Regions from separate parts of the Streptomyces sp. NPDC091292 genome, predicted to be linked through region 4. Evidence: riboswitches for the same ligand, from Rfam matches in the RefSeq annotation. Region 4 holds a riboswitch; each other region holds the start of a gene.
What was found. Region 4 has a riboswitch for cyclic di-AMP ahead of ACIQNU_RS35665 (peptidoglycan DD-metalloendopeptidase family protein). Riboswitches for the same ligand answer to the same signal wherever they lie in the genome.
Positions count from the first base shown of each region.

Region 1 (7,140 bases), on a different contig from region 4:
GAGGACGCGCGGGCCTTCTTCCGCACGTACTACGCGCCGAACAACGCCGTCCTGTCGATCGTCGGGGACATCGACCCGGAGCAGACCCTCGCCTGGGTCGAGAAGTACTTCGGCTCGATCCCGGGTCATGACGGCAAGCCCGCCCCGCGCGACGGTGGTCTGCCCGACAACATCGGCAAGGAGCTACGCGAGGTCGTCGAGGAAGAGGTCCCCTCGCGCGCGTTGATGGCCGCCTACCGGCTGCCGGAGGACGGCACGCGTGCGTGCGACGCGGCCGACCTGGCGCTCACCATCCTCGGCGGCGGCGAGTCCTCGCGGCTCTACAACCGTCTGGTGCGCCGTGACCGCACCGCCGTGGCCGCCGGGTTCGGACTGCTGCGCCTCGCGGGCGCGCCGTCCCTCGGGTGGCTGGACGTGAAGACCTCCGGCGACGTGGAGGTGCCGGTCATCGAGGCCGCCGTGGACGAGGAGCTGGTCCGCTTCGCCGCCGAAGGCCCGACGCCCGAGGAAATGGAGCGTGCGCAGGCCCAGTTGGAGCGCGAGTGGCTGGACCGGCTGGGGACGGTCTCCGGACGCGCGAACGAACTGTGCCGGTTCGCCGTCCTGTTCGGCGACCCGCAGCGCGCCCTGACCGCCGTCCAGCGCGTCCTGGACGTCACCCGGGACGAGATCCAGGAGGTCGCGAAGGCCCGCCTCCACCGCGACAACCGCGCCGTGCTGGTCTACGAACCCACAGAGGCACCTGAGACCGCGGAGGCCGCGGAGACCGCGAGCCAGGACGCCGACGCGGAAGAGGCCGCAGCCGACACCGACGAGACCGCAGAGGAGGCGGCCAAGTGACCGAGGCCCAGCCCACCGTGACCATGGAGTTCCACCCGCAGCCGCAGGCCGGCGAGGCCAAGCCGTGGGCTTTCCCGGCCCCCACGCGCGGGACCCTCGGCAACGGCCTCACGGTCCTGCGCTGCGACCGCCCCGGCCAGCAGGTCATCGCCGTCGAGGTGCTGCTCGACAGCCCGCTGGACGCCGAGCCGAGCGGGCTCGACGGCGTCGGCACGATCATGGCGCGCGCCTTCTCGGAGGGCACCGACAAGCACTCGGCCGAGGAGTTCGCCGCCGAGCTGGAGCGCTGCGGCGCGACGCTCGACGCGCACGCGGACCACCCGGGCGTACGACTGTCCCTCGAAGTTCCGGTGTCCCGGCTGCCGAAGGCGCTCGGGCTGCTCGCGGACGCCCTGCGCGCGCCCGCGTTCGCCGACAGCGAGATCGAGCGGCTCGTCCGCAACCGCCTGGACGAGATCCCGCACGAGACCGCCAACCCGGCCCGGCGGGCCGCGAAGGAACTCTCCAAGGAGCTGTTCCCGGCGGCCTCGCGGATGTCCCGTCCGCGCCAGGGCACCGAGGAGACCGTCGCGGCGATCGACTCGCCCGCAGTCCGCGCCTTCTACGAGAAGCACGTACGGCCCGCCACGGCCACCGCCGTCATCGTGGGCGACCTCGCGGGCACCGACGTGGACACCGTCCTCGCGGACACCCTCGGCGCCTGGACGGGCGGCACCGCGCAGCCGCGTGCCGTGCCGCCGGTGACCGCGGACGACACCGGCCGCGTCGTCATCGTGGACCGGCCCGGCGCCGTCCAGACCCAGCTCCTCATCGGGCGCGTCGGCGCGGACCGGCACGACCGTGTGTGGCCCGCGCAGGTCCTCGGCACGTACTGCCTGGGCGGCACCCTCACCTCGCGCCTGGACCAGGTCCTGCGCGAGGAGAAGGGCTACACGTACGGCGTGCGCGCGTTCAGCCAGGTGCTGCGCTCCGCGCCGGACGGCACGGGCGCGGCGATGCTGGCCATCTCCGGCTCCGTGGACACACCGTCCACCGGCCCCGCGCTGGACGACCTGTGGAAGGTGCTGCGCACCCTCGCCGCTGAAGGGCTCACGGACGCGGAGCGGGATGTCGCCGTGCAGAACCTGGTGGGCGTCGCACCGCTCAAGTACGAGATGGCGGCGTCCGTCGCGGGCACGCTGGCCGACCAGGTGGAGCAGCACCTCCCGGACGACTTCCAGGCGGAGATGTACCACCGGCTCGCCGCCACGGGCACCGTCGAGGCCACGGCGGCCGTCGTCAACGCGTTCCCGGTGGACCGTCTCGTGACCGTGCTCGTGGGGGACGCGTCCGAGATCGAGGAGCCCGTCAAGGCCCTCGGCATCGGCGAAGTCACCGTCGTCCACGGCTGATCGATGCCCCGCGCGCGCGTGACCGTCCAGTCCCGCGCGCGTGCCATCGGCGCCCCGCGCGCGTGAGGACCCTGGTGGCTCCTGAGCGACCTGAGCCACCAGGGTCCTCATATGTCCGAAATGGCAAGGACGTTGGCTTCTGGGGTGTCTGGGGTGTCTGGGGTGTCTGACCTGTGGCATGCGCTACAAAAGCGCCGATCCGTTTGTTGATTGAAAGATGTCCCCTTTAGCGTCGGTCCGGCTGTTCGTCGGGCAGTACGCCACGACCGTGGCACCGGACAGTCATCGCCGAGTCCCCGTACGGCGCGAGCCAGGGGAGCCGGGGACCCACACCATGTCCCCCGGGGTGAATCGGACGCCCGGCGCGCACACACGCGCAGGGGGCCCGTAGGAGACCTTCCTGCTCCGAACCCGTCAGCTAACCCGGTAGGCGAGAAGGAAGGAAAGGACCAGCCACTTCATGGCGTTCACCCGCGCCACCGGCACGCCTCGTGCCATCGGCACGCTCCGTGCCACCGGGAAGCACCGCCGCCCGAGCCGTCTCACCCGCACCACGGTGAGCGTGGCCGGCGTCGCCGCCCTCACCACCACCGGCGTCATCGGGAGCCTCGCCGCCCCCGCGCTCGCCGCCGACGACTCCCTTCCCGCGGACACCGGCCTCACCCAGGCCGTCGCCATCGGCACCTCGCTCGCCGAGAAGATCGACGAGCAGGCCGCGGCCCAGCAGCAGGCGGCCGACGAGGCCGCCGCCAAGCGCCGGGCGGAGGCCGAGGCCGAGAGGCGGGCCGCCGAGGAGAAGCGCAAGGCCGAGGCGGAGGCCAAGAGGGAGCGCGCGGCCAAGGAGCGCGCCGCGCGCGAGGCCGAACGCAAGCGCCTCAACACCTATGTGACGCCGATCGTCGGTTCGTACCTGTCGACCGGCTACCAGGCGGGCGGCTCCATCTGGTCGTCCGGCAGCCACACGGGCGTCGACTTCCACGCCGCGTCCGGCACCCCCGTGCGCTCGGTCGGCTCAGGAACGGTCGTCGAGGCGGGCTGGGGCGGCGCCTACGGCAACAACGTCGTCATCCGGATGCACGACGGCACGTACACCCAGTACGGCCACCTGTCGTCCGTCGGCGTCGCCGTCGGGCAGACCGTGACCCCGGGCCAGCAGATAGCCCTCTCGGGCGCCACGGGCAACGTCACCGGACCGCACCTCCACTTCGAGGCCCGTACGAGCGCCGACTACGGCTCCGACATCGACCCGGTGGCCTACCTCCGGGCGCACGGCGTCAGCCTCTGAAGCCTGGGCGCGCCTTCAGGCATGCCCCCTGAGCACGTCCCCCGGGCGCGTCCCCGGGGCGCGCCCTCGAACATCCCTGGGAACGTCCCGAAAGCCCCGGCGCACGCCGGGGCTTTCCCCGTTCCGAACCCCCGCTTGTCCAAAAAATATCCCCGAGATCCGGTCCACCGTCGGAAATTCAGGCACCCTGCAATAGAGTCGCAGAACAGGTGTCGATCAACCGCGTTTCGCGGGGATTAAGGCGGAGGTCCGGTCATGCGCATTCCCGCGCACTCGGTATGCACGGCCATCCGGGACGACATCGTCAGCGGCGTGCACGAGCGGGGCAGCCGGCTCACCGAGGAAGTGCTCGCGCGCCGCTACGGAGTCTCGCGCGTCCCCGTACGCGAGGCGCTGCGCACCCTGGAGGCCGAGGGGTTCGTCGTGACCCGGCGGCACGCGGGCGCCTGTGTCGCGGAGCCCACCGAGCAGGAGGCGGCCGACCTCCTGGACATCCGGGTGCTCCTCGAACCGCTCGGCGCGGCCCGCGCGGCGCAGCGTCGCACGGAGGCCCATCTCAAGGTGTTGCGCGGCCTCGTGAGGCTCGGTCAGGAGCGGGCCAGGAGCGGGACCAGCGAGGATCTGCGCTCGCTCAGCGGCTGGTTCCACGAGACGCTGGCCCAGGCGTCCGGCAGCCAGGGTCTCACCACGCTGCTCACCCAGCTCCGGCACAAGATCGCGTGGATGTACACCGTGGAGCCGTCGGCGCACCCCGCCGACGCGTGGTCGGAGCACGGCGCGATCGTCGACGCGGTGGCCCGGGGCGACGCCGAGCGGGCGCGGGCGCTGATGACCCTGCACGCGGAGCGCTCGGTTCCGTCACACCGGTGGCGCTTCCCGGGGCGCACGGAACTGGGCAACCGCGTGAGGACCTCGCAACATGCCGTAAACACGGCAAGCGCCCGCCAGTAACAAAGGGGCCGTATACAAAGAGAAGGAATTTCGAGGGGGTGGCTTTCTGCTGCCCTCACTCCGTATTTCGCATTCAGCATCCCATAATTCAAAGAAAAGGGGCGGTGTCCGTCGAAAGACGCACACCGCCACCCGAATTACGGAACCCGTGACACCGGACCTCAGACGGTCTCGGGAAGCTCCTCAAGGCCCTCGGAGACCAGCTTCGCGAGCCGGTCGAGCGCGGCGTCCGCGCCCTCGGCGTCCGAGGAGAGGACGATCTCCTCGCCGCCCTGGGCACCCAGGCCGAGCACCGCGAGCATGGAGCCGGCGTTGACCGGGTCGCCGCCGGCCTTGGCGATCCTCACGGGGACGCCGGCGGCCGTGGCCGCGCGGACGAAGATGGAGGCGGGGCGGGCGTGAAGACCCTCGGCCCAGCCGACGTTGACGCGGCGCTCAGCCATGTGATGCTGCCCTTCAGATGTCTCATGGTTGTCTAGACCAGTGTCCCATACCGCCGTGCGTGACCCGTTGCGACCCGTTCGGGCACCCGCCCGGCGACTCGTACGGAGATCCATTCGGCGATCCATACGTTGATCCATATATTGATCCGTACGGTGGTCCGCACGGCACTCGCGATCCCCTCAGCCTGCCCCGCACCACCCGGCCCCGCGACCCGTACGACCCGGGCCCGCGACCCGTACGCTGGCCCCATGCGGAACCCGGCGGACCGGCATGCGTACCCCTCCCACTGGGAGGCGGACGTGGTGCTGCGTGACGGCGGCACCGCGCGGATCAGGCCCATCACCGTTGATGATGCCGACCGGCTGGTCAGTTTCTACGAGCAGGTCTCGGACGAGTCGAAGTACTACCGCTTCTTCGCACCGTACCCACGCCTGTCGGACAAGGACGTTCATCGCTTCACCCACCACGACTTCGTGGACCGGGTGGGACTCGCGGCCACGGTGGGCGGCGAGTTCATCGCCACCGTACGCTACGACCGCATCGACCCGAACGGCCTCCCCGCCACCGCGCCCGCCGACGAGGCGGAGGTCGCCTTCCTGGTCCAGGACGCGCACCAGGGCCGCGGCGTCGCGTCGGCGCTGCTCGAACACATCGCGGCCGTCGCCCGCGAGCGGGGCATCCGCCGCTTCGCCGCCGAGGTACTGCCCGCCAACATCAAGATGATCAAGGTGTTCACGGACGCCGGGTACCAGCAGAAGCGCAGCTTCGAGGACGGCGTCGTCCGCCTGGAGTTCGACCTCGAACCCACCGAGGCGTCGGTCGCCGTGCAGCACGCGCGCGAACAGCGTGCCGAGGCGCGGTCCGTGCAGCGGCTGCTGCGGCCGGGAGCGGTCGCCGTGATCGGCGCGGGACGGACCCCCGGCGGCGTCGGCCGCAGCCTCCTCGACAACCTCGTCTCCGCGGGCTTCACGGGCCGCCTGTACGCCGTCAACAAGGCGTTCCCCGACGACGTCACCGCAGCCGGGCTCGACGGGGTGCCCGCGCACCGCTCGCTGGGGGAGATCTCCGAGAGCGTCGACCTCGCCGTCGTCGCCGTGCCCGCGCCGCAGGTGCCCGAGGTCGTCGACGCGTGCGGGGCGCACGGCGTGCAGGGGCTCGTCGTCGTCTCCGCCGGATACGCGGAGAGCGGCGACGAGGGCCGCGAGCGGCAGCGCGCGTTGGTCCGCCAGGCCCGTTCCTACGGCATGCGTCTCATCGGCCCCAACGCCTTCGGCGTGATCAACACCGCGCCACAGACCCGCCTCAACGCGTCCCTCGCGCCCGAGTTGCCGCGCGCGGGCCGCATCGGCCTGTTCGCGCAGTCCGGCGCCATCGGCATCGCCCTGCTCGCCCGGCTGCACCGGCGCGGCGGCGGAGTGACCGGCGCCACGGGCGTGTCGACCTTCGTCTCGGCGGGCAACCGCGCGGACGTGTCCGGCAACGACGTGCTCCAGTACTGGTACGAGGACCCGGACACCGATGTCGCCCTCATGTACCTCGAATCCATCGGCAACCCGCGCAAGTTCACCCGGCTCGCCCGGCGGACCGCCGCGGCCAAACCGCTCGTCGTGGTCCAGGGCGCCCGGCACAGCGGCGCCGCGCCCCAGGGGCACGCCGTACCCGCCACCCGGCTGCCCCACGCGACCGTCTCCGCGCTGCTGCGGCAGGCCGGAGTCGTCCGCGTGGACACCATCACCGAACTGGTCGACGTGGGCCTGCTGCTCGCGGGCCGGCCGCTGCCGCGCGGACCCCGCGTCGCGATCCTCGGGAACTCCGAGTCGCTGGGGCTGCTCACGTACGACGCCTGCCTCTCCGAAGGGCTGCGGCCCCTGCCGCCCCGGGATCTGACCACGGCGGCGACTCCCGGGGACTTCCATGACGCGCTGTGCGAGGCTCTGGCGGACCAGGCGTCCGACGCGGTCGTGGTGACCGCGATGCCCCGGGTCGGGGAGGGCGCGGTAGGCGACGAGGAACTGGCAGCCGCCTTGCGGGCCGCCGCCGGGGCGTACCCCGGGAAGCCGGTCGCCGTCGTCCATGTGGAGCTGGGCGGACTGGCGGAGGCACTGGCCGCCGCGAACGGGACGGGGCCGAATGGGACGGGCTCGAACGGGACGGGGTCGAGGGTCGCGGCTCTGCCTGACAGGAGGAGCCCCCGGAAGGCGCACGACGCCGACGACGCAAGCATTGATG
Region 1 covers NZ_JBIVUQ010000009.1:145,536-152,675, forward strand. The annotation lists gene ACIQNU_RS24710 (M16 family metallopeptidase) at 1-840, shown strand, start outside; gene ACIQNU_RS24715 (M16 family metallopeptidase) at 864-2,231, shown strand; cyclic di-AMP (ydaO/yuaA leader) riboswitch at 2,508-2,678, shown strand; gene ACIQNU_RS24720 (M23 family metallopeptidase) at 2,728-3,516, shown strand; gene ACIQNU_RS24725 (GntR family transcriptional regulator) at 3,772-4,467, shown strand; gene ACIQNU_RS24730 (HPr family phosphocarrier protein) at 4,629-4,910, opposite strand; gene ACIQNU_RS24735 (GNAT family N-acetyltransferase) at 5,160-7,140, shown strand, end outside.
Region 1: linked by a shared signal. The riboswitch ahead of ACIQNU_RS24720 (M23 family metallopeptidase) and the one ahead of ACIQNU_RS35665 (peptidoglycan DD-metalloendopeptidase family protein) in region 4 are both predicted to bind cyclic di-AMP.

Region 2 (7,140 bases), on a different contig from region 4:
AGCGGCTGTCGAAGAAGCCGCTGCACCACGCCGAGGACGCGCCGGGCAAGAGCAGGACCGGCATCCCCGGTGAGCGCAGCGCCAATCTGATGACGCATCTGCTGAACATCGACCCGCCGGACCACACCCGGCTGCGCCGCCTCGTGTCGAAGGCGTTCACGCCGCGCCGCGTCGCCGAGTTCGAGCCCCGGGTGCGGGAGCTGACGGACCAGCTGATCGACGGCTTCGCGGAGCGGGGCAGTGCGGACCTCATTCACGAGTTTGCCTTCCCCCTTCCGATTTACGCCATCTGCGATTTGCTCGGCGTCCCCCGCGAGGATCAGGACGACTTCCGCGACTGGGCGGGCATGATGATCCGTCACGGCGGCGGCCCGCGCGGCGGAGTCGCCCGGTCCGTGAAGAAGATCCGCGCCTATCTCGCCGACCTCATCCACCGCAAGCGCGAGAACCTGGGCGAGCAGGGCGACGACGACTTGATCTCCGGCCTCATCCGCGCCTCCGACCACGGCGAACACCTCACCGAGGACGAGGCCGCCGCCATGTGTTTCGTGCTGCTCTTCGCGGGTTTCGAGACGACCATCAACTTGATCGGGAATGGGGCTTATGCCCTGCTTCGGAACCCCGTGCAGCGGGCGCTCCTCCAGGACAGCCTCGTACGCGGTGACACCGGACTCCTGGAGACCGGGATCGAGGAACTCCTGCGCTACGACGGGCCGGTGGAGCTGGCCACCTGGCGGTACGCGACGCAGCCCCTGGAGATCGGGGGACAGGAGATTCCGCGCGGCGACCCCGTCCTCGTCGTCCTCGCGGCGGCCGACCGCGACCCCGCCCGCTTCGACGCCCCCGACACCCTCGACCTGTCCCGCCGCGACAACCCCCACCTCGGATACGGCCACGGCATCCACTACTGCCTCGGCGCCCCGCTGGCCCGTCTGGAGGGCCGGACCGCCCTCGCGACCCTGCTGCGCCGCCTGCCCGATCTGCAACTCGCCGCCGACCCGGCCGACCTGAGATGGCGCGGCGGGCTCATCATGCGCGGATTGCGCACCTTGCCCGTACATTTCACCCCACAGGGCAGGTGAATTGACGGCCCGTCACCATTGTGACTTTCACGTGATCTGCGCTGCATCGACTTGTGACCACTGTTCGAATACGGCTACGTTCACGTCGACTCGGCGGTCCCCACGCGCCGCAGTCGGCCCAGTTGTCCCACGAAAGGCCTCCGCATGCTCTCCGGGAACGGTCGTCACCGTCGCCCCCGCCAGGTACCCGCCCTGGTCGTCGCGGCCGGCGTGACAGGCTCCGCCCTCGCCATTCCGCTGCTCGGCGCGACCGGCGCGTCCGCCGCCGACGGCGCCGCCTGGGACCGGCTCGCGGAGTGCGAGAGCGGCGGCTCCTGGAGCGCCGACCCCGGCAACGGGTACTTCGGCGGACTCCAGTTCTCGCAGGAGACCTGGGAGGACTTCGGCGGTCTCGCCTACGCGCCCCGCGCGGACCAGGCCAGCCGCTCCCAGCAGATCGCGGTCGCCGAGCGCGTCCTCGCGGTGCAGGGCCCGGACGCCTGGGTGAGCTGCGCCCCGATCGCCGGGCTCACGAAGGGCGGCGCGTCGGCGGACGTCGACACGGGCACGGCTCCCTCGGGGACGCCGTCGAAGGTCCCGGGCAAGAGTTCCGGTTCGAGCGGCTCCTCGCAGACGAACAACTCGTCAGATGCAACGAAAAAGCCGGTTCCCTCCACCTCGCCCGATTCATCCCCCACGACCGATCCGTCGAGCCCGGCCGGCGATGCCACCTCCTCCGAGGGGAAGAATCAGGACTCCACCGGCAAGACGGACAAGTCGGCCGACTCCACCACCGACCTCGCCAAGTCAGATGAAAACGAGGCCAGTTCCGGCAGCGGCTCCTCCGGCGACTCGTCGGCCACCGGCCGCCACCGCGGCGACTCGGCCGACGAGGGCGCCGGGGACGCGGCCGATTCCCGCACCGACGACTCCGCGGGCCGGCACGCCTCACGCGGCGACGGCGAGCGCGGCGCGGCCGACGGCACCTACACCGTGCGCCCCGGCGACAGCCTCTGGGGCATCGCCGACAGCCATGACCTCAAGGGCGGATGGACCGCGCTCTACGACGGCAACAAGGCGACCGTAGGCGCCGATCCGGACCTGATCCTGCCCGGCCAAAGCCTTGATCTTCTTCCCGAATCGGACATCACCCAGCAGTAGTTCGGGCCTAATGTCCGGTTTGGCGAGAGTGAGAGATGAGTCTCACCCACCCCGAACGGCTTTGAAATAAGGCCGTTCACGTGTCTACCGTCAGGACCGCTCGCCACAGCGGGCACCGATGGCCGTCACGCCGAATCCTGCCGACGGCCGTTCGGGAACAGTCGTCGCGTCAAGCGCCGTAGGCAGGAGCGGGGGACCCAAGGTAAGTGCCGGGCGAGGCCGCCCACGAAGTCGCAACAGCAGCAAGCAGGGCCAAGCAGCACCACGCTGCACCGCGACTTCGTGACAGCGACCGCCGACCGGCTAGGGGTGAAGTCGTGCGCCAGGGGCGCACGGCCGGGCAACTCACACGGCCCGAACCCGACAGCTCACCTCGCAGGCGTCGGTGAGGGGATCACTCCATGCTGTTTTCCGGCAAGGGCAAGCACCGCCGCCCGACCGCTCTCGACCGCTCCACCCGTGCCGTCACGCTCGCCGGTGTGGCCGGTGCCGCCGTCGCCGCTCCGCTGATGGCGTCCGGCACCGCGTCCGCCGCCACCGCGTCCGAGTGGGACGCCGTCGCCCAGTGCGAGTCCGGCGGCAACTGGGCCATCAACACCGGAAACGGCTACTACGGCGGCGTCCAGTTCTCGGCGTCGACCTGGGCCGGCTACGGCGGCACCGCCTACGCGCCGCAGGCCAACCAGGCCACCAAGGCCCAGCAGATCGAGATCGCCGAGAAGGTCCTCGCCGGACAGGGCAAGGGTGCCTGGCCGACCTGTGGCGTGGGCCTCTCCAACACCCCGTACAACGGCGGTTCGGGCTCCACGCAGCCCGCCCAGCCCGCCCAGCCGTCGCAGCCCTCGCAGCAGCAGAGCGCCCCGGCCAAGGAGCAGAGCACGCAGGACCGCGCCTCGCGCGCGCAGGAGCGCACCGCCCCGAAGACCGTCGAGACCCCGACCGGCAAGAAGGTCAAGAAGGGTGACGGCGAGTACAAGGTGAAGAAGGGCGACACGCTCAGCGGCATCGCCGAGGCGCACGGCGTCAAGGGCGGGTGGATGACCCTGTTCAAGGCGAACAGCGACATCATCGACGACGCCAATCTCATCTACCCGGGCCAGCAGCTCCACCTGAGCTGACCCGAGCTGACCCGAGCGGCCCCGATCCCGAGGTCCCTCACCGAACCGCCCTCCTTCCCCAGGGCCGCCCCGTCCCGGCGCGTGTACCCCCGTACGCGCCGGGGCGGGGCTCTGTCCATGCCCGGCACGTGCCCGCCCCGCTCCCGCCCCGCTTTGTTTCGTTCAGAAACAATTTGCTCTCGGTTCTGTCCAGCGGGTGGGCGGCGGACTGGCCGATGCCCCCGGGCCCGTTAGGCTCATGACCGCGAGGCCACGCGGCCCCGTGTACCCGCACCACATCGTGTACCCGCGCCACATCCCATAAAAGGAGATGCTCGTGCCGTCCATCGACGTCGTCGTAGCCCGGGAAATCCTGGACTCCCGAGGCAACCCCACGGTCGAGGTCGAGGTCGGCCTCGACGACCTCAGCACGGGTCGTGCCGCCGTCCCCTCCGGTGCGTCCACCGGAGCGTTCGAGGCCCTGGAGCTTCGCGACGGAGACGCCAACCGCTACGGCGGCAAGGGCGTCGAGAAGGCCGTACTCGCCGTCATCGAACAGATCGGCCCGGAGCTGGTCGGGTACGACGCCACCGAGCAGCGCCTCATCGACCAGGCGATGCTCGACCTGGACGCCACGCCGGACAAGTCGTCGCTCGGCGCCAACGCCATCCTCGGCGTCTCGCTCGCCGTCGCGCACGCCGCCGCCGAGGCGTCCGACCTGCCGCTCTTCCGCTACCTGGGCGGACCCAACGCGCACCTGCTGCCGGTGCCGATGATGAACATCCTGAACGGCGGCTCGCACGCCGACTCCAATGTGGACATCCAGGAGTTCATGATCGCCCCGATCGGCGCCGAGTCCTTCTCGGAGGCGCTGCGCTGGGGCACCGAGGTCTACCACACCCTCAAGAAGGTGCTGAAGACCAAGGGTCTGGCCACCGGCCTCGGCGACGAGGGCGGTTTCGCGCCGAACCTCGGCTCGAACCGTGAGGCGCTCGACCTCATCCTCGAAGCGATCAAGGAGGCCGGTTACGTCCCCGGCCAGCAGATCGCCCTCGCGCTCGACGTCGCCGCCTCCGAGTTCTACAAGGAGGGCAAGTACCTCTTCGAGGGCAAGGAGCGCTCCGCCGCCGAGATGACGGAGTACTACGAGGAGCTGGTCGCGGCCTACCCCCTCGTCTCCATCGAGGACCCGCTGTTCGAGGACGACTGGGCCGGCTGGCACGTCATCACCGAGAAGCTGGGCGACAAGGTGCAGCTCGTCGGCGACGACCTGTTCGTCACCAACCCGGAGCGCCTGGCCCGCGGCATCGAGGAGAACTCCGCGAACGCCCTGCTCGTCAAGGTCAACCAGATCGGTTCGCTGACCGAGACCCTGGACGCCGTCGAGCTGGCCCAGCGCAGCGGCTTCAAGTGCATGATGTCGCACCGCTCCGGCGAGACCGAGGACGTCACCATCGCCGACCTCGCCGTCGCCACCAACTGCGGCCAGATCAAGACCGGCGCCCCGGCCCGCTCCGAGCGCGTCGCCAAGTACAACCAGCTCCTGCGCATCGAGGAGATCCTGGACGACGCGGCCGTGTACGCGGGCCGCAGCGCCTTCCCGCGCTACAAGGGCTGACCCGCCTCCGGGCGTTACGTGCCCGGTTGCGCACCCCGGCCTCCGTACGTCCCCGCACCCGGTCCCGTACCGTGTGCGGGGACGTACGCACATGACGGGGAGGCGGGACACGATGGCCGTCAAGGACCGGGACCGGTTCTCCACCGCGACCAGGCTGCGGCTGCTCGGCGAGCAGACCGCCGCGCGCGTGTACCGCTCCCAGACCAAGCGGCAGGCCCGCCGCTCCCGGCTCACCGGGCGGGCCGCGCTGCTCGCCCTGGTCCTGTGCTCCCTCGTCGTCGCCCTCGCGTACCCGATGCGGCAGTACGTGTCCCAGCGCGCCGAGATCGCCGATCTGCGGCGGCAGAAGGAGCAGGCCCGCGAGCGCGTCGAGGAGTTGCGCGACGCCAAGGCCCGCTGGCAGGACGACGCCTACGCCGAGCACCGCATCCGCGAACGGCTGCACTACGTGATGCCCGGCGAGACCGGCTACACGGTCGTGGACCCGAGCGCCGCCGACCAGAAGCGTACCGACCGGGGCGCGGCCGACCGGCCCTGGTACGCGAACGTCTGGGACGCCGTCGACAAGGCGGACCGCTCCCGCCGCTGACCGCGCCGGCGCCCGTCCGCGTACCCTCGACCCCTACCACCACACCCCCGACCACCCCACCCCCGACCCCGGAAAGAACACGACCCCAGGCATGGACACGCCCCCGCCGACCACTCCGCGCACCGAGCCGACCGACGCCGATGTCGCGGCGTTCAAGGAGCAGCTCGGCCGCCCTCCGCGCGGGCTGCGCGCCATCACGCACCGCTGCCCCTGCGGACAGCCGGACGTCGTGGAGACCGCGCCCCGGCTGCCCGACGGCACGCCCTTCCCGACGCTGTACTACCTGACGTGCCCCCGGGCCGCGTCCGCGATCGGCACGCTGGAGGCGGGCGGTGTCATGAAGGAGATGACGCAGCGCCTCGCGACCGATCCGGAGCTGGCCGCCGCGTACCGCGCGGCGCACGAGGACTACATCCGGCGCCGCGACGAGATCGAGGAGCTGACGGGGTTCCCCAGCGCGGGCGGCATGCCGGACCGCGTGAAGTGCCTGCACGTCCTGGTCGCCCACTCGCTGGCCGCCGGGCCCGGGGTCAACCCGCTCGGCGACGAGGCCCTGGCGATGCTGCCCGAGTGGTGGGCCAAGGGGCCGTGCGTGGCGGGCGAGGGCGACCGGTGACCCGGGTCGCCGCCGTCGACTGCGGTACGAACTCGATCCGGCTGCTCGTCGCCGACGCGGACCCCGCGACCGGTGAACTCGCCGATCTGGACCGGCGGATGCAGGTCGTCCGGCTCGGTCAGGGCGTCGACCGCACCGGACGGCTCGCCCCCGAGGCGCTGGAGCGGACCTTCGCGGCCTGCCGCGAGTACGCCGCCGTGATCAAGGAGCACGGCGCGCAGCGCGTCCGCTTCGTCGCCACCTCCGCCTCGCGCGACGCCGAGAACCGCGACGCGTTCACGCGCGGCGTCCTCGACACGCTGGGCGTCGAGCCCGAGGTGATCTCGGGCGACGAGGAGGCCGCGTTCTCCTTCACCGGCGCGACCCGGGAGCTGACGGGCCGCCAGGACCTGGCGCAGCCGTATCTCGTCGTGGACATCGGCGGCGGCTCCACCGAGTTCGTGGTCGGCGACGACACGGTGCGCGCCGCGCGGTCCGTCGACATCGGCTGCGTACGGATGACCGAGCGGCACCTCGTGCACGACGGTGTGGTGTCCGACCCGCCGATCGACGCGGAGATCGCCGCCATACGCGCGGATGTCGAGGCCGCGCTCGACCTCGCCGAACGGACGGTCCCGCTGCGCGAGGCCCGCACCCTGGTCGGCCTCGCGGGCTCGGTCACGACGGTCGCGGCCATCGCCCTCGGCCTCACCGCGTACGACTCGACGGCAATCCACCACTCCCGCATCCCGTACGCCCGGGTACGCGAGATCACCACCCGCATGCTGACGTCGACCCACGCCGAACGCGCCGCGATCCCGGTCATGCACCCGGGCCGAGTCGACGTCATCGCGGCAGGCGCCCTGATCCTCCAGTCGATCATGGACCGCACGGGGGCGGAGGAGGTCGTGGTGAGCGAACACGACATTTTGGACGGGATCGCGTGGTCGATCGCGTGACGGGTGCCGAGGAGGAGCGGCAGGCGACGCCCGTACGCGAACGGCTCGCGGCGGAAGGAA
Region 2 covers NZ_JBIVUQ010000015.1:103,595-110,734, forward strand. The annotation lists gene ACIQNU_RS31790 (cytochrome P450) at 1-1,082, shown strand, start outside; gene ACIQNU_RS31795 (transglycosylase family protein) at 1,227-2,222, shown strand; cyclic di-AMP (ydaO/yuaA leader) riboswitch at 2,387-2,619, shown strand; gene ACIQNU_RS31800 (transglycosylase family protein) at 2,624-3,340, shown strand; gene eno (phosphopyruvate hydratase) at 3,657-4,937, shown strand; gene ACIQNU_RS31810 (septum formation initiator family protein) at 5,050-5,526, shown strand; gene ACIQNU_RS31815 (DUF501 domain-containing protein) at 5,618-6,142, shown strand; gene ACIQNU_RS31820 (exopolyphosphatase) at 6,139-7,080, shown strand; gene ACIQNU_RS31825 (hypothetical protein) at 7,077-7,140, shown strand, end outside.
Region 2: linked by a shared signal. The riboswitch ahead of ACIQNU_RS31800 (transglycosylase family protein) and the one ahead of ACIQNU_RS35665 (peptidoglycan DD-metalloendopeptidase family protein) in region 4 are both predicted to bind cyclic di-AMP.

Region 3 (7,140 bases), on a different contig from region 4:
CACATCCGGCGTGACCCCCGCGTGGTCCGCCGCGAACAGCTCACCCGTACGGCCGAACCCGGTCGCGATCTCGTCGAACACGAGCAGCACCCCGTGCGCGTCGCACGCCTCGCGCAGCACCCGCAGATACGCGGGGGAGTGGAACCGCATCCCGCCCGCGCCCTGCACCACCGGCTCCACGATCACCGCGGCCAGCTCGTCCGCGTGCCGCCCGATCAGCTCCCGCAGCCCGTCCGCGTACGTCTCGTCGTACTCCGTGGGCGGCGCGTCGGCGAACACCTGCCGGGGCAGGACGCCTGACCACAGCTCGTGCATGCCGCCCTCGGGGTCGCACACCGACATCGGCTGCCAGGTGTCGCCGTGGTAGCCGCCGCGCCAGGTCAGCAGCCGGTGCTTCCCGGGGCGGCCGAGCGAACGCCAGTGCTGGAGGCACATCTTGACGGCGACCTCGACCGAGACCGAACCCGAGTCGCAGAGGAAGACATGCTCCAGACCCTCGGGCGACATGTCGACAAGGAGCTTCGCGAGGCGTACGGCGGGTTCGTGCGTGAGTCCGCCGAACATCACATGGCTCATCCGGGCAAGCTGCTCGCGCACCGCGTCGTCCAGGACGGGGTGCCGGTAGCCGTGGATCGCGGACCACCACGACGACATGCCGTCCACCAGCTCGCCGCCGTCCGCGAGCCGCAGCCGGACCCCGCTCGCCGACGCGACGACGAGCGGGTCCCGCCGGCCGGGCATCGGACCGTACGGATGCCAGACGTGCCGGCGGTCCAGGGCGAGCAGTTCATCGGTGGGGAGGGCGTCAGGCATTGGGCGCGAGATCCGTTCCGGCGCCCCGGCGGCGTACCGCGACGAGGTCGGTGCGCGCCTCGGGGACCTCCGGAGCGGACTCGCCCGTACCGCAGACACCGCCACCGCCACCACCTGCGCAGCCGCCCGCGTCGGCCTGGTCGGTGGAGCCGCAGCCGCCGGCCGTCGCCGTGCGGTGCTCCGGCAGCGTCACGGTGTCCGCGCCCTCCACCTCGAAACCGGCGTCCGCGATCATCTCCAGGTCCGCCTTGCCCGCCTGGCCCTCGCTGGTGAGGTAGTCGCCGAGGAAGATCGAGTTGGCGAGGTGCAGCGCCAGCGGCTGGAGGGTGCGCAGATGGACCTCACGGCCGCCCGCGATCCTGACTTCCGCGTCCGGGCACACGAACCGGACCATCGCCAGGATCCGCAGACAGCGCTGCGGCGTGAGGTTCCACTCCTTGGCGAGCGGGGTGCCCTCGAAGGGGATGAGGAAGTTCACCGGCACCGAGTCCGGGTCCAGGTCCCGCAGCGCGAACACGACGTCGACCAGGTCCCCGTCGCTCTCGCCCATGCCCGCGATCAGCCCCGAACACGCCGAAAGCCCGGCCGCGTGCGCCCTGCGGACCGTGTCGACCCGGTCGGCGTACGTGTGCGTGGTCGTGATGTCCCCGTACGTCCCCTCGGACGTGTTGAGGTTGTGGTTGTAGGCGTCGGCGCCCGCGTCCCGCAGCCGGTCCGCCTGGCCGTCCGACAGCAGCCCGAGGCAGGCACACACCTCGACGCCCTCGTTCTGGTCCTTGATGGCCTTGATGGTGTCCGAGACCCGGTCCACGTCCCGGTCCGTGGGGCCCCGCCCGCTCGCCACCAGACAGACCCGCTTCGCACCGCCCGCGAGCCCCGCCGCCGCGGCCCGCGACGCCTCGTCGGGCTTCAGCCAGGTGTATTTGAGGATCCCCGCCGTGGAACCGAGGCGCTGGGAGCAGTACGAGCAGTCCTCGGGGCAGAGGCCGGACTTGAGGTTGACCAGATAGTTGAGTTTCACCCGCCGCCCGAACCAGTGCCGGCGCACCTTCCCGGCCGCGGCCACCACATCGAGCACGTCGTCGTCGGACGTGGCCAGCACGGCCAGCGCCTCGTCGCGGGTCGGCAGCTCACGCCGAAGCCCCTTGTCCACCAGCGTGTTCAACAGGTTCATGGGGCAGATCTTGACGTACGCCACCTCTCCCGGCCAGGGAGACATCGCACAACACTGCCCGGTCAAGGTGTGGGTATTGCCACATCCTGGGTGGGCGGCGCGACCGCTAGGGCCTGTCGTCAAATTCCCGGTGTTCGCCCGGTAGGGCGGGCCGTGCGGCGTCTGGTGCGTGCGATCGCAAGGCGCCGGAAGGTCCTCGTAGCGGGGCTACGTGGGCCTTTCGGCAACGCCGCGAGCGTGCGTGCCAGACGCCGCACGGCAGGCGGGAATTTGACGACAGGCCCTAGGGTCTGTGCACTGCCTACAAAACCACCCCTGGATGCCGCCTGCCCGGAACCCGGACCACCGGTCCCCGGACCGGCCGGATCCGCACACGCCGGAGGCGCGCATGGCGGCAACGCCGTTCGACTGGATCGACGCACAGGCCGCCCGGCGCCGCGCGGCCGGACTCGTCCGCACCCTGCGCTCCCGCCCCGCCGACTCACCACTCCTGGACCTCGCGAGCAACGACTACCTCGGCCTGACCCGGCATCCCGAGGTGGTGGCCGGGGCCGCCGACGCGGTCCACCGCTGGGGCGCGGGATCGACCGGCTCACGCCTGGTCACCGGTACCACCGCGCTGCACACGGAGTTCGAAGGCGAACTCGCCGCGTTCTGCGGCTTCGAGGCGGCCCTCGTGCTGTCCTCCGGATACGCGGCCAACCTCGCCGCCGTCACCACCCTCGCCCCGCACGGCTCGCTGATCGTGTCCGACGCGGGCAACCACGCCTCACTCATCGACGGCTGCCGACTCGCGCGCGGCACCACGCAGGTCGTCGCGCACGCCGACCCCGACGCCGTGCACAAGGCCCTCGCCACCCGGACGGGCGGTGCGCTGGTGGTGTCCGACGCGGTGTTCTCCGTGGACGGCGACGCGGCCCCCCTCACCGAACTCGCCGCCGTCTGCCGCCGCGCCGGAGCCGGACTGCTCCTGGACGACGCCCATGGACTCGGCGTACTCGGCACCGGCGGCCGGGGCGCGCCCCACGCGGCGGGGCTCGCGGGCGCCGACGACGTGGTCACCACCGTGACCCTGTCGAAGTCGCTCGGCAGCCAGGGCGGCGCGGTGCTCGGCCCGGCCCGCGTGATCGACCATCTCGTGAACGCGGCCCGCACCTTCATCTTCGACACCGGGCTCGCCCCGTCGGCGACGGGCGCCGCACTCGCGGCCCTGCGGCTGCTGCGCCGCGAGCCGCACCGCGCCGACCGGGCGCGCGAGGTCGCCGCCGGACTGCACGCCCGGCTCACGGCGGCGGGACTTGAGGCGGTACGGCCGGACGCCGCCGTGGTCTCCGTACGGGCGCCCTCGCCCGAGTCGGCCGTGCGCTGGGCCGCCGACTGCCGTGGAGCGGGCCTGGTGGTGGGCTGTTTCCGGCCGCCGTCCGTACCCGACGGCGTCTCGCGGCTGCGGCTGACCGCCCGCGCGGACCTGACCGACCGACAGATCGGCGAAGCCGTACGGGTGATCGTGGACACCGCGCCCCGATAGCCGCCGGGTGCGGAGGATTTCGACGCCGGGCCCGGGACCCTGGACGCCGGGCCCGGGACCCTAGCCGAGAGTGTCGACGAAGGTGCTCCACGCGGCCGGGGTGAAGAGCAGGGCCGGTCCCTGCGGGTTCTTCGAGTCGCGGACGGCGAGCAGGCCCGCCGCACGGCCGGCGCGCGGCTCGGCCGTCTCCACGCAGTTGTTCATTCCCGTGCTGCGGCTGCTGCGGCGCCAGTGGACGCCGCGCAGGGACGTGCTCCTCGGAACGGGCAGGGTGGGACGAGGCAGTGCAGACATGGTGCCTCCTTATGCGCCGGGACGGATTCCGGCGATGAAGTCCAACGAGTCCTCTGGGGAAAGGGCGTGGCTCTGCAGGGAGGTGAAGGCATCGACGTACGCCTTGAGGTCCTCTTCCCGCTCCAGATAGAGGCTATGCGTCAAGTGGTCTAGAACAATCACGTCCAGATCGGCGATGTCCGGAAAGGAGAAGACGACGAACGGGCCGGTGAGTCCGATGTGCTCCCCGGCGGCGAACGGCATCACCTGGAGCCGCACATGGGGCAGCCGCGCCGACTCGACCAGATGCGCGAGCTGACGCTCCATCACCGGGGCGCCGCCGACCGGCCGCCGCAGCACCGCCTCGTCGACCACCGCGCTCAGCTCCGGCGGCGGATCCGCGCGCAACACGTCCTGGCGCGCGAGGCGTACGTCCACCAGCGCGTCGATCTGGTCCTCCGGCACCCCCTGGACCGCCGAGCGGGTCACCGCCCGCGCGTAGTCCCGGATCTGGAGCAGCCCCGGCACCACCGACGTCTCCAGCGTCCGCATCTGGCTGGCCTGCGCCTCCAGACAGATGAAGTCCCGGTACTCGGGCGGCAGCAGCCCCCGGTAGGCGTTCCACCAGCGGCTGCCGCCGTCATCGCCGTCCCCGGCGAGCGCGACCAGCAGCTCACGCCGGCGCGGGTCGTCGACCCGGTAGGCGTCGAGCAGCAGCCGCACGTCCTCCGGCTTCACACCGCTGGTCGCCGTCTCGATCCGGCTCACCTTGGACTGGTGCCAGCCGACCAGACGCGCGGCCTGACCGCTGGTGAGCCCGGCGCCGTCGCGCAGCGTGCGCAACTCGGCGCCGAGCTTGCGGCGGCGTACCGCGGGACCGTAGTGCATGGCCGTCTCCTCCCGGCCGCGGACGGATTCACCGCCAGACGGTAGAGGACGGGTGGGGGCCGGTGGCAAATACGGGGGAAGGAGCGCCGTCAAATACGGTCGGTCGTGGCAGAGTTCACCGCTTCGAGCGACAGATATATGCACATCCTGGTGGATCGCCACGTGTGACCGGCGCGGAGATGGCAGGCTGGCGCGCAGCACCAGTCCGGGACCGCCCTCGAACCATCCGCCTCGTGTCGGAGTCCGGTCCCGGTGGGAAAGGGACGACGTCGCCATGGCTGACCACCAGGAAGCATCCGTGACCCTGCCGAGCGATCCCGCCTCGGTCCCCACGGCACGCAAGTACGTCAGCGAGGTCCTCGCCGGATGGGGCCTGCCGGGCGACGCCGAGGCGCACGACACGGTCCGGCTCATCGTGTCGGAACTGGCCACCAACGCCGTCCAGCACACCCTGGGCCAGTCGCCCACCTTCACCGTCGACATCGCGCTCGAACGCGACGAACAGTTGCGGATCGGCGTCACCGACAGCCACCCGCGCTACCCCAAGCGGCTGCCCGCCGCCGTCCAGCAGGACAACGGCCGCGGCATGGTGATCATCCGCTGTCTCACCGCGGAGTGCGGCGGCCGACTGTCCGTCAGCCCCACACCCGAGGGCGGCAAGACGGTGTGGATCGCCCTGCCGTGGACGGTTCCGGTCCAGAGCCAGAGCTGACACCGAGCCAGAGCCGACACCGGGCCGGAGCTGACACCGGGGGAGCGCGCCGCGCGGCGCGGGTCAGTTCACCCGGCCGTACCAGACGCTCTTCGTCCAGATCTTCTGGAGGCGCACCACGTCCCCGGTCTTGGGCGAGTGCCAGATACGTCCCTTCCCGGCGTAGATGCCGACGTGGTAGACGTTCCGGCCCGAGTGGAAGAACACCAGGTCCCCGGAGCGGCGGTCGCCCGCCGACACATGGCGCGTCTTGTTGTACTGCGCCGCGGCAGTGCGCGGGAGCTTCTTGCCCGCGCGCTTGAACGAGTACAGCGTCAGCCCGGAGCAGTCGAACCGGCGCGGTCCGGTCGCCCCGTACAGATAGGGGGCGCCCTTCTTGGAGGCGGCCACCTTGAGTGCCCTGTTTCCCATCGCCGCCGCCGCGGCGTCGGACGCGGCACCGGGTACCACGATGCTGCCGCCGACGGCGGCGAGCGTCAGGGCCGAAGCGGTGCCGGCCCGGGTCAGCAGCGACGGGACACGATTGAGCGCAGTCATGCGCAACCCTTCGTCAGCCGCCTGTGAAGGATGACCTGTCGGGTTCGGGCAGGCGAAGATGCCCGGCCGCTGACGCGGCTTCACCCCAAGGGCCGGTCCGGATCTCTCCGGCGGCCCGTCGTGCCTGGGTCCTCCACTCCTGCCGATCCACCTCTGTCGACCTGGCATCCGGACAGCGGCAGGACTCGGCGTCCGCCCGGACCGCCCCGCCGCTGGTGGCGGGGGCTTGTCGTCGGAAGGGATCTTCACGCATGAATGTCGGGAAATCCGAGAGTTACCGGTGGTTTGTGAGCCTCCTCACCGCTGATCCGTTCGGGTGGACAGGCCCCTTTTCGAACAGCCGACGGGACACCCGACGAACGTCGTACCAGCGGCGGAACGCATTTTTCGGGTGTCAAGGTGGCCAGGATGCGCAACTCGGCCGAGCCCCGTGACGACCACTTAATACGTCGTTCGGCGGTAGCTCTTTCGGCCCGTTTGTGCCGCGTTCCGGACGCCATGTCGGCTTCGGCGGACTCGCTCCCGGCGTGGCGGCGGACTCATTCCTTGAGTGGCGGCGGTTCACTCCTGTCCCGTCGGCACCCTCGGTATCCCCACCCGCGCCGCGCGTCGCTCGCCGTCGAGGGTGCGCAGCGCCCGGGTCAGCGTCTCGCCGTGCACCTCGCTCTCGCCCCGCTGGTGCATCAGGACCAGCGCGTCCCGCAGCTCCTGCGCCCTGCCGACGAGCGCCTGCGCGGCACGCAGCCCCCGATAGGTGTCGCCGCCCCGCGCCGGATTGATCCGGCCCAGCAGGTCGACGACCTCCAGATAACGGTCGATCAGCTCGCCCTCGGCGCGGGTCAGCGCGGGCAGTGGCGGCAGCTCCGGCGGAAGCATCGGCGCGTCACCCCGCGTCCGGCGCGGTACGCGAGGACTTGCGGCTCGGGACGACCCGGTCGATCAGGCCGTACTCGACGGCCGCCCGCGCGTCGAGGATCGTGTCCCGTTCGATGTCGGCGCGGACCCGCTCCCGGCTCCGGCCGGTGTGCCGGACGAGCATCTCCTCCAGCAGGTCACGTGTGCGCAGCAGTTCGTCCGCCTGGATCGCCAGATCGCTCGCCTGCCCCTCGATCGGCTCCCGCAGCGACGGCTGATGGATCAGTACCCGGGAGCCCGGCAGCGCGGACCGCTTGCCCGGAGTGCCGGCGGCCAGCAGCACGGCCGCCGCCGACGCGG
Region 3 covers NZ_JBIVUQ010000014.1:71,160-78,299, forward strand. The annotation lists gene ACIQNU_RS30545 (adenosylmethionine--8-amino-7-oxononanoate transaminase) at 1-813, opposite strand, end outside; gene bioB (biotin synthase BioB) at 806-1,987, opposite strand; gene ACIQNU_RS30555 (8-amino-7-oxononanoate synthase) at 2,376-3,515, shown strand; gene ACIQNU_RS30560 (DUF397 domain-containing protein) at 3,576-3,809, opposite strand; gene ACIQNU_RS30565 (helix-turn-helix domain-containing protein) at 3,819-4,676, opposite strand; gene ACIQNU_RS30570 (ATP-binding protein) at 4,951-5,388, shown strand; gene ACIQNU_RS30575 (C40 family peptidase) at 5,452-5,925, opposite strand; cyclic di-AMP (ydaO/yuaA leader) riboswitch at 5,929-6,102, opposite strand; gene ACIQNU_RS30580 (hypothetical protein) at 6,487-6,801, opposite strand; gene ACIQNU_RS30585 (ATP-dependent Clp protease proteolytic subunit) at 6,809-7,140, opposite strand, start outside.
Region 3: linked by a shared signal. The riboswitch ahead of ACIQNU_RS30575 (C40 family peptidase) and the one ahead of ACIQNU_RS35665 (peptidoglycan DD-metalloendopeptidase family protein) in region 4 are both predicted to bind cyclic di-AMP.

Region 4 (7,140 bases):
AGCGGCGGCCAGGGCTGGTCGGGGTCGGCGGGTATGTCGACGCCGAGGACCTGCCCGGCGCGCAGCGCGACCCGGGTGTGCCCCTCGGGCGACAGATGCAGCCGGTCGTCGTCCCAGGCCCGCCGGTCCTGCACGGTCCGCAGCGACCAGAGGTCGAGCACGGGACAGCCGTAGCGGTCGGCGACCGCGCGGACGTGTCCGTTGTACGTGGCGATCTTGCCGCGCAGATGCTTGAGCACCGGCACGTCCCGGGTGTCGAAGCCGGTGGTCACCATGACGGTGCCGACGGCGTCGGTGAGGTCGGCGACGGCCCGTTCGAACCGCTCGGCGACCTCGTCGGGGTCGGTGCCCGGCCGGATGATGTCGTTGCCGCCCGCGGCGAAGGTCACGAGGTCGGGTGCCAACTCCTTGGCGCGCGGAACCTGGTCCGCGACGATCTGGTCGAGGAGCTTTCCGCGGACGGCGAGATTGGCGTACCGGAAGGTGTGTTCGGGGAGTCGGTCGTCGAGGAGGACGGCGAGCCGGTCGGCCCACCCGACGAAGCCGCCGTCGGGCCCGGGGTCCCCGACACCCTCGGTGAAGCTGTCGCCGACCGCGGCGTAGGAGCTGATTGCGTCTCTGATGAAGGATGTCGACTCTGCTGCCACGTCGGCCTATTTTTCCCTCGCGCCAGTGACCTACGCCACCGTAATAAAGCCATCCCGGGGGTTGACGACGCGTGAGAAAGACCACCGGTCAAGATTCGGCCAACCCGGAATAGGCGGAAGGGGTCGCATCCGCCGATGCGACCCCTTCGCTCAATCTCCGGAATTCCCGGGTCCGGCTACGGCGCGGACCCTGAACGTCTCAGATGCCGACGCCGTGCGACCGCAGGTAGGCCAGCGGGTCCACGTCGGAGCCGTAGTCGGGCCCGGTGCGGATCTCGAAGTGCAGGTGCGGTCCGGTCACGTTGCCGGTCGCGCCCGAGAGTCCGAGCTGCTGGCCACCGGCCACGGTCTGCCCGGCCGAGACGGACAGCTGGGAGAGGTGGGCGTACTGCGAGTACTGGCCGTCGGTGTGCTGGACGACGACCTGGTTGCCGTAGGCGCCGCCCCAGCCCGCCGAGACGACGGTGCCCGGACCGACGGACTTGATGGTCGTGCCGGTCGGGACGACGAAGTCCACACCGGTGTGGTAGCCGCTGGACCACATGCTGCCGGACTGGTGGTACGGCGTACCGACCGCGCCGCCGTCGACGGGCAGCGTGTACCCCGAACCGGCGGTGTCGGTGGACGTGCTCGCGCCCTGGTCGGCCGGGGCCGCGGTGTCGTCGGACGGCGCGGAGGGTGCGGCTGGTGCCGGGTCGGTGGACGGCGCCGCGGTGTCGTCCGAGGACGAAGCCGACGACGGGTCGGCCGCCGGAGCGTCCGCGGCCGTGCCGCCGATGGTCAGCTGCAGACCGGGGTGGATCAGGCTCGGGTTCTCGCCCACGGCCTCCCGGTTGTCCTCGTAGAGCTGGTGCCAGCCGCCGCTGACGCTCTGCTCCTGCGCGATCTTCGAGAGGTAGTCGCCGGGCTTGACGGTGTACGTCGTGACCGTGGGCGTCTCGGCGGACTGCGCCGCCTCGGCCTTCCGGGCGGCGGCCTGGTCGAGGGTGGCGGCGGACTTCTCGGCGGCCACGGGAGCGGACTGCGGCGCCGCGGCGTGGGCACCGGTGGCGCCGATCAACGGCAGTGCGAGCGCGGCGCCACCGGTGCCGGCGACCGCGATTCCACGGGTGAGGCGCTGGGCCTTGGGACGACGGTGCTTACCCTTCGCGGGCATGACGAATTCCTCTCCGGCGCCTGCGAGGTGAGCTGTCGGGTTCGGGCTGGAGATGCCCGGTCGCGTTCGCACGCGACTTCACCCCGAGCCGCTCCGGTCTCCCGATGGGGGTTCCGGAATCGGCGTACTACCTGTGGATCCCCCGCTCCTGCCGGTTTCGGGTGGGTGTGCGGATTCCGGGCGGCGGCAGGATTAGGCGTCCGTCCGGATGGGGCTGGACGCTAAGCGAGCAGGAATGCCGCAGACAAGCAGCGAATTCGCAAAAGCATTCCGCTTCTTGATCCTCGGCGGAATTACCGGTCACCCTGCGTCGACGAACGATCTTCCGGAATACGGCAATTCCCGTGGTGCGCACGGAACATGGCCCGAGCATGATCGCCACCCACCGTCACGGATATGATCCTGCTCACTGACGCCGACAGCACAGCGCCTCATTCCGCTTATTCCAGGGCCAGTTGGACCAGCAGCCCAGAGCCTTACCAATCGCCCTAACAGCCCAATTCGGTCAGATACGGCGTAGCCGGATGATCGTCGCGTCCAGATCACCGCGCAGACCGGTGGGCAGACCGTGGTGCAGCAGGACCGCGCCCCGGTGCACGGTCCCGGTCTCCCGGCACTCGTAGGCGGCCGATGCGTCCAGGCCGCTCAGCCGGACCGGGGCCGCCGGCTCGCCGTACCGCTGGGCCGGCAGCCAGGCGAGTACGACGACCTCGTCACCCAGTACGTACTGGATGGCGCTCGGCCCGCCGGGCGCGCCGTCGGGTGCGCGCAGCCGGTAGAGGTCTCCGCGCTGGACCACCGGCCTGATCTCCTTGTAGAGATCCACCCAGGTCCGCGCCTCGGCCAGCTCATCGGCGCTCCACTCGGTGAGGTCGCCGCCGAGGCCGAGCACCCCGGCCATGGCGCTGACGAAGCGGAAGCGCAGCGAGCTGACCCGGTCGTTGAGCTGCGTGTTCGGGCTGTCCGTGACCCAGGCGGCCATCACCCGCGCCGGATGGAGCTGGCTGAAACCGTGCTGGATCGCGAGCCGGTCCAGCGGGTCGGTGTTGTCGGAGGTCCACACCTGGTCGGTGCGCGCCATGATCCCGAGGTCGACCCGGGCGCCGCCGCCGGAGCAGGACTCGAAGGCGACACCGGGATGCGCCGCGCGCAGCCGGTCCAACAGGGCGTAGAGGGCACGTACATGGGCGTTCCAGAGCTTCTGCGGGTACGGCTCGCCCGGCCAGCCCGCGTCGGTGAAACAGCGGTTGAAGTCCCACTTCACATAGTCGATCGGGGCGCTGTTCAGGAGGGTGTCGAGCCGTTCCCACAGATATGCCTGGACGTCCTCGCGGGCAAGGTTGAGGATGAGCTGATTGCGGAATTCCGTCCTGATACGTCCGGGAAAGTGCTGCACCCAGTCGGGGTGCGCGCGGTACAGGTCGGAATCGGGGTTGACCATCTCGGGCTCGACCCAGATCCCGAACCGCATGCCCAGCGCGTGCACGTCGTCGGCGAGCGGCTTCAGACCGGACGGGAAGCGGTCGGGGTTGGGGGTCCAGTCGCCGAGTCCGGCCCGGTCGCTGGTGCGGGACCCGAACCAGCCGTCGTCCACCACGAACAGCTCCACGCCCACGTCGGCGGCGCGCCGGGCGAGCGCGCGCTGCTGCTCCTCGGAGATCCCGAAGCCGGTGGCCTCCCAGGAGTTGTAGAGCACCGGACGGTCGCGGTCCGCGTCCGGGACGACGTACGCGCGCTGGTAGGCGTGCCAGGCGCGGCTCGCCCCGCCGAAGCCGCCGTCGCTCCACAGTCCGGCGAAGACGGGGGTGGTGAGCGTGGCGCCGGGCGCGAGCAGGTCCTGGCCCGCGTCGTCGTGTCCGGTGCCGCCGGTGATCTGGACGGCGCCGTCGGGCAACCGGTGCACGGCGATCCGCCAGGACCCGGACCACGCGAGGGCGCAGCCGTAGACCTCGCCGCGCTCCTCGGTCGCCTCGCCGTCGGCGTCGAGCGCGACCCAGGGCAGATGCTGATGCCCGGTGTGCCCGCGCCTGCTGCCGATGATGTGCTCCCCGTACGTCAGCTCGGAGCGCGCGAGCCGGGTCTCGGCGGCCCACCGCCCGTGCAGCTGCGAGAGCCGCCAGCCGTCGCGCCGGGGCAGCGTCCAGGTCGCGGAGTCGGCGCGCAGCACCTCCAGCGCGGGCGCGTCAGCGGGGCCATCGTGGGCCAGGGTCGCGGAGCGTTCGACGACATCACCGCGCATGCCGTACCGGAGCGTGAGCAGCAGCCCGACCAGGTCGTCGGAGAACCGCACCTCCAGCAGGTCGTCCCCGACGAACGCGTCCCGGTAGCGCCATGCGGTGCCGCGGATCTGGTCGGTGCCGTGGGGTTGTTCGGTACGGACGGACAGGGCGGGGCGTACGAAGCGGGGGCCGCCCTCGACGGGGTACTCCTCGCGCCCGTCGAGAGGGGCGTGGAAGGGGCGCGGCGCGGGTGGCGGCCCGGCGGCCAGGGACTCGGCGTCGGCGAGGGAGATCCTGGGCCCCCAGTGGAGATGCAGCAGGGCGTCGTCGTCCGCGACGCGGAGCGCGTAGCTGCTCGTCGGCCCGGAAAGGAGCCAGGTCCGCCCGTCAGCACCGATCTCGATCATCAAACCCCCACAGATCCGAACAGCCGCGCTCAGGTACGCACATCATCGAGGGCGGTACGGGTCCGGGGCAACGCCCCCGACGAGTCCGGGGCAACGCCCTGTACCGGACTGGGGAAACACCCTGCACGGCGAGACGTTCATCTCCGTATCGGGGGGTGTCCCGGCGGCGGTCGTCCCGGAGATGATTGCCCCAGGAATCCATGTCGTAAGGTCGAAAGCGCGCCACGCCGATGAGCGGCGTCGGCGGCCGAATGGGAGGAGCCCCCGTGACGCAGCAGGTCCCGTCGACAGAGCCCGAGCTGGCCGGTGTGCGGAACTTCCGCGACGTGGGCGGGCTGCCGACCGTGGACGGCCGGCGGGTCCGGCAGGGCCGGCTGTTCCGCAGCGGGCACCTCGCGCACGCGACCGCCGAGGACACCGCGTTCCTGTCGTCGCTGGGCCTGCACACGATCTTCGACTTCCGCAACGCGGCCGACCAGCGGCTCGAAGGCCCGGACGTGGACCTGCCCGGGGTGCGCAACGTGAATCTGCCGCTGACCGACCCGGCGGACGGCGCCGAGTTCTGGAAGATGGTCCGCGACGGCGATCTCGACCAGCTGCGGGCGCTGCTCTCGGAGGGGCGCGCGGCGAACCGGATGATCGAGTCGTACCGCGCGATCATCTCGCAGCGCACCGCCGAGCACGCGCGCGTGCTGCACGCGATGGCCGACGACAGCGTGCCCGCGCTGATGCACTGTGCGGCGGGCAAGGACCGCGCCGGTCTGTCGATAGCCGTGACGCTCCTCGCCGTCGGCGTCGAACGCGACGCCATCGAGGCGGACTACCTGGCGTCGAACGCCGCCCACCGCCGCTACAAGGTGCACCGCAGCAGCGACACGGCCGACGCCTACTCGCCGGAGGTCATGGAGCTGCTCAGCCCGCTCTTCGACGCCCGCGCCGAGTATCTGGCGGCGGCCTTCGACACCATCGAGGAGACCTGGGGCGGCACCGACGCGTATCTGGAGCAGGGCCTGCGACTGTCGCCGGACCAGCGGGAACGGCTCCGCGCGCACCTGCTCGACTGAGCCCCCGCACCACGCCCCACGCCGCACGCCCCGCGCGGTGGACTACTGGTTCTGCGCGCCGATCTCGAAGAGCAGGAAGATGAACGCGGCGAGCAGATGCCCGACCGCGACATAGACGAGCAGCCGCACCCACAGGCCGCGCGGAAGCTTCTCCTCCATGTCGCGGCGGCTGGGCGTCGGGGGCGCGATCGGTTCGGTGGGCTGTGTCGGCTCCGGCGAGCGCGGGGCTTCCGTCATCGGGGGTCTCCCAGGATGGGGTGGCCGGTCGCCGGGCCGAGGCACAGCGCGGCGGACGGGCTCTGCAGCAGGGTGTGGACGAACAGAAGGTCGGCGCCGCTCTCGTCGGCGGCGGCGATCCGGTGCGGGGTGAGTGAGTCGAAGTGCGCGCTGTCGCCCGGCGCGAGGACGTGGGCGCTGTCGCCGAGGCGCAGCCGCAGCCGCCCTTCGAGGACGTGGAGCCATTCCTCGCCGGGGTGGACGCGGACGATGTCGCCCTGCGCCCCGTACGGCACGTGCACGCGCAGGGCCTGCATTCCACGGCCGGGGGCGCCCGCCGTCCAGTAGGTCCAGCCGCCGGCCCTGACCGGTTCCATGGACTGCGCGCGCACGACGGCGTCCCGGTCGGCGACCGTCTCGCCGAGCAGCTCGGACACGGTCGTACCGTAGACACGGGCGAGCGCGAGCAGCATGGGCAGCGAGGGCTGGCGCCGGCCGGTCTCCAGGCGGGACAGATGGGCCGGGGAGAGTCCGGCGGACGCGGCGGCGGCCTCCAGGGTCAGCGAGGCGCGGTGGCGCAGCGAGCGGAGCTGCGGGGCGACGGTGGGCAGCGCGTCGGCCTCGGTCAACGGCTCCGCGGCCGGTTCGGGACCCGGCTCGCGTGCCGCATCGGAAGGGCTCATACCTTGATTGAGCCAGAGCCGTGCCTCTCGGGCAAATTTCTTGCCAGAGAGGCAAAAGGCTCGCTACGCCGCGCGGACTACCGGTTGGCCACCGCCTGCTTCATCAGTGTCTTACCGAAGTCCCACATCAGGCCACCCCCGCTGTGCGCGTCGTCCATCACGGCGGTGAAGGCCTCCACGAAGCGGTCGACGTCCGCCTCGTCCAGGACCAGCGGCGGGATCAGCTTGATGACCTCCAGATGGTCGCCGGAGACCTGGGTGAGGATCCGGTGCTTCTGGAGCAGCGGTACGACCACCATCTGCGCGAACAGACCCTTGCGGGCGGCCTGGAGCATGGTCCAGCCGCTGCGCAGCTTGAGGGATTTGGGCCGCCCGAACTCGATGCCGATCATCAGGCCCCGGCCGCGTACGTCACTGAGCATCTCGTAGCGGTCGGTCAGCGCGGCGAGCCGGGACTTCAGCAGCTCACCCGTCACGCGCGCGTGGGCGACGATCTGCTCGTCGTCCATGACCGACAGGACGGCGAGTCCGGCGGCCATGGCCTGGGCGTTGGACCCGAAGCTCGCGGAGTGGACCAGGACGCGGTCCATCGACGAGTACACCTTCTTGAAGATCCAGTCCTTGCCGAGGGTCGCGCCGACCGGCACATAGCCGCCCGACAGCGCCTTCGCGACGCACACGAGGTCCGGTTCGACACCGTCCTCGTGCTGGTACGCGTAGAAGTCGCCGGTCCGGCCGAGGCCGGTCT
Region 4 covers NZ_JBIVUQ010000020.1:74,864-82,003, forward strand. The annotation lists gene ACIQNU_RS35660 (SGNH/GDSL hydrolase family protein) at 1-647, opposite strand, end outside; gene ACIQNU_RS35665 (peptidoglycan DD-metalloendopeptidase family protein) at 847-1,803, opposite strand; cyclic di-AMP (ydaO/yuaA leader) riboswitch at 1,808-1,977, opposite strand; gene ACIQNU_RS35670 (alpha-galactosidase) at 2,309-4,429, opposite strand; gene ACIQNU_RS35675 (tyrosine-protein phosphatase) at 4,696-5,493, shown strand; gene ACIQNU_RS35680 (DUF6126 family protein) at 5,536-5,730, opposite strand; gene ACIQNU_RS35685 (helix-turn-helix domain-containing protein) at 5,727-6,392, opposite strand; gene ACIQNU_RS35690 (aspartate aminotransferase family protein) at 6,470-7,140, opposite strand, start outside.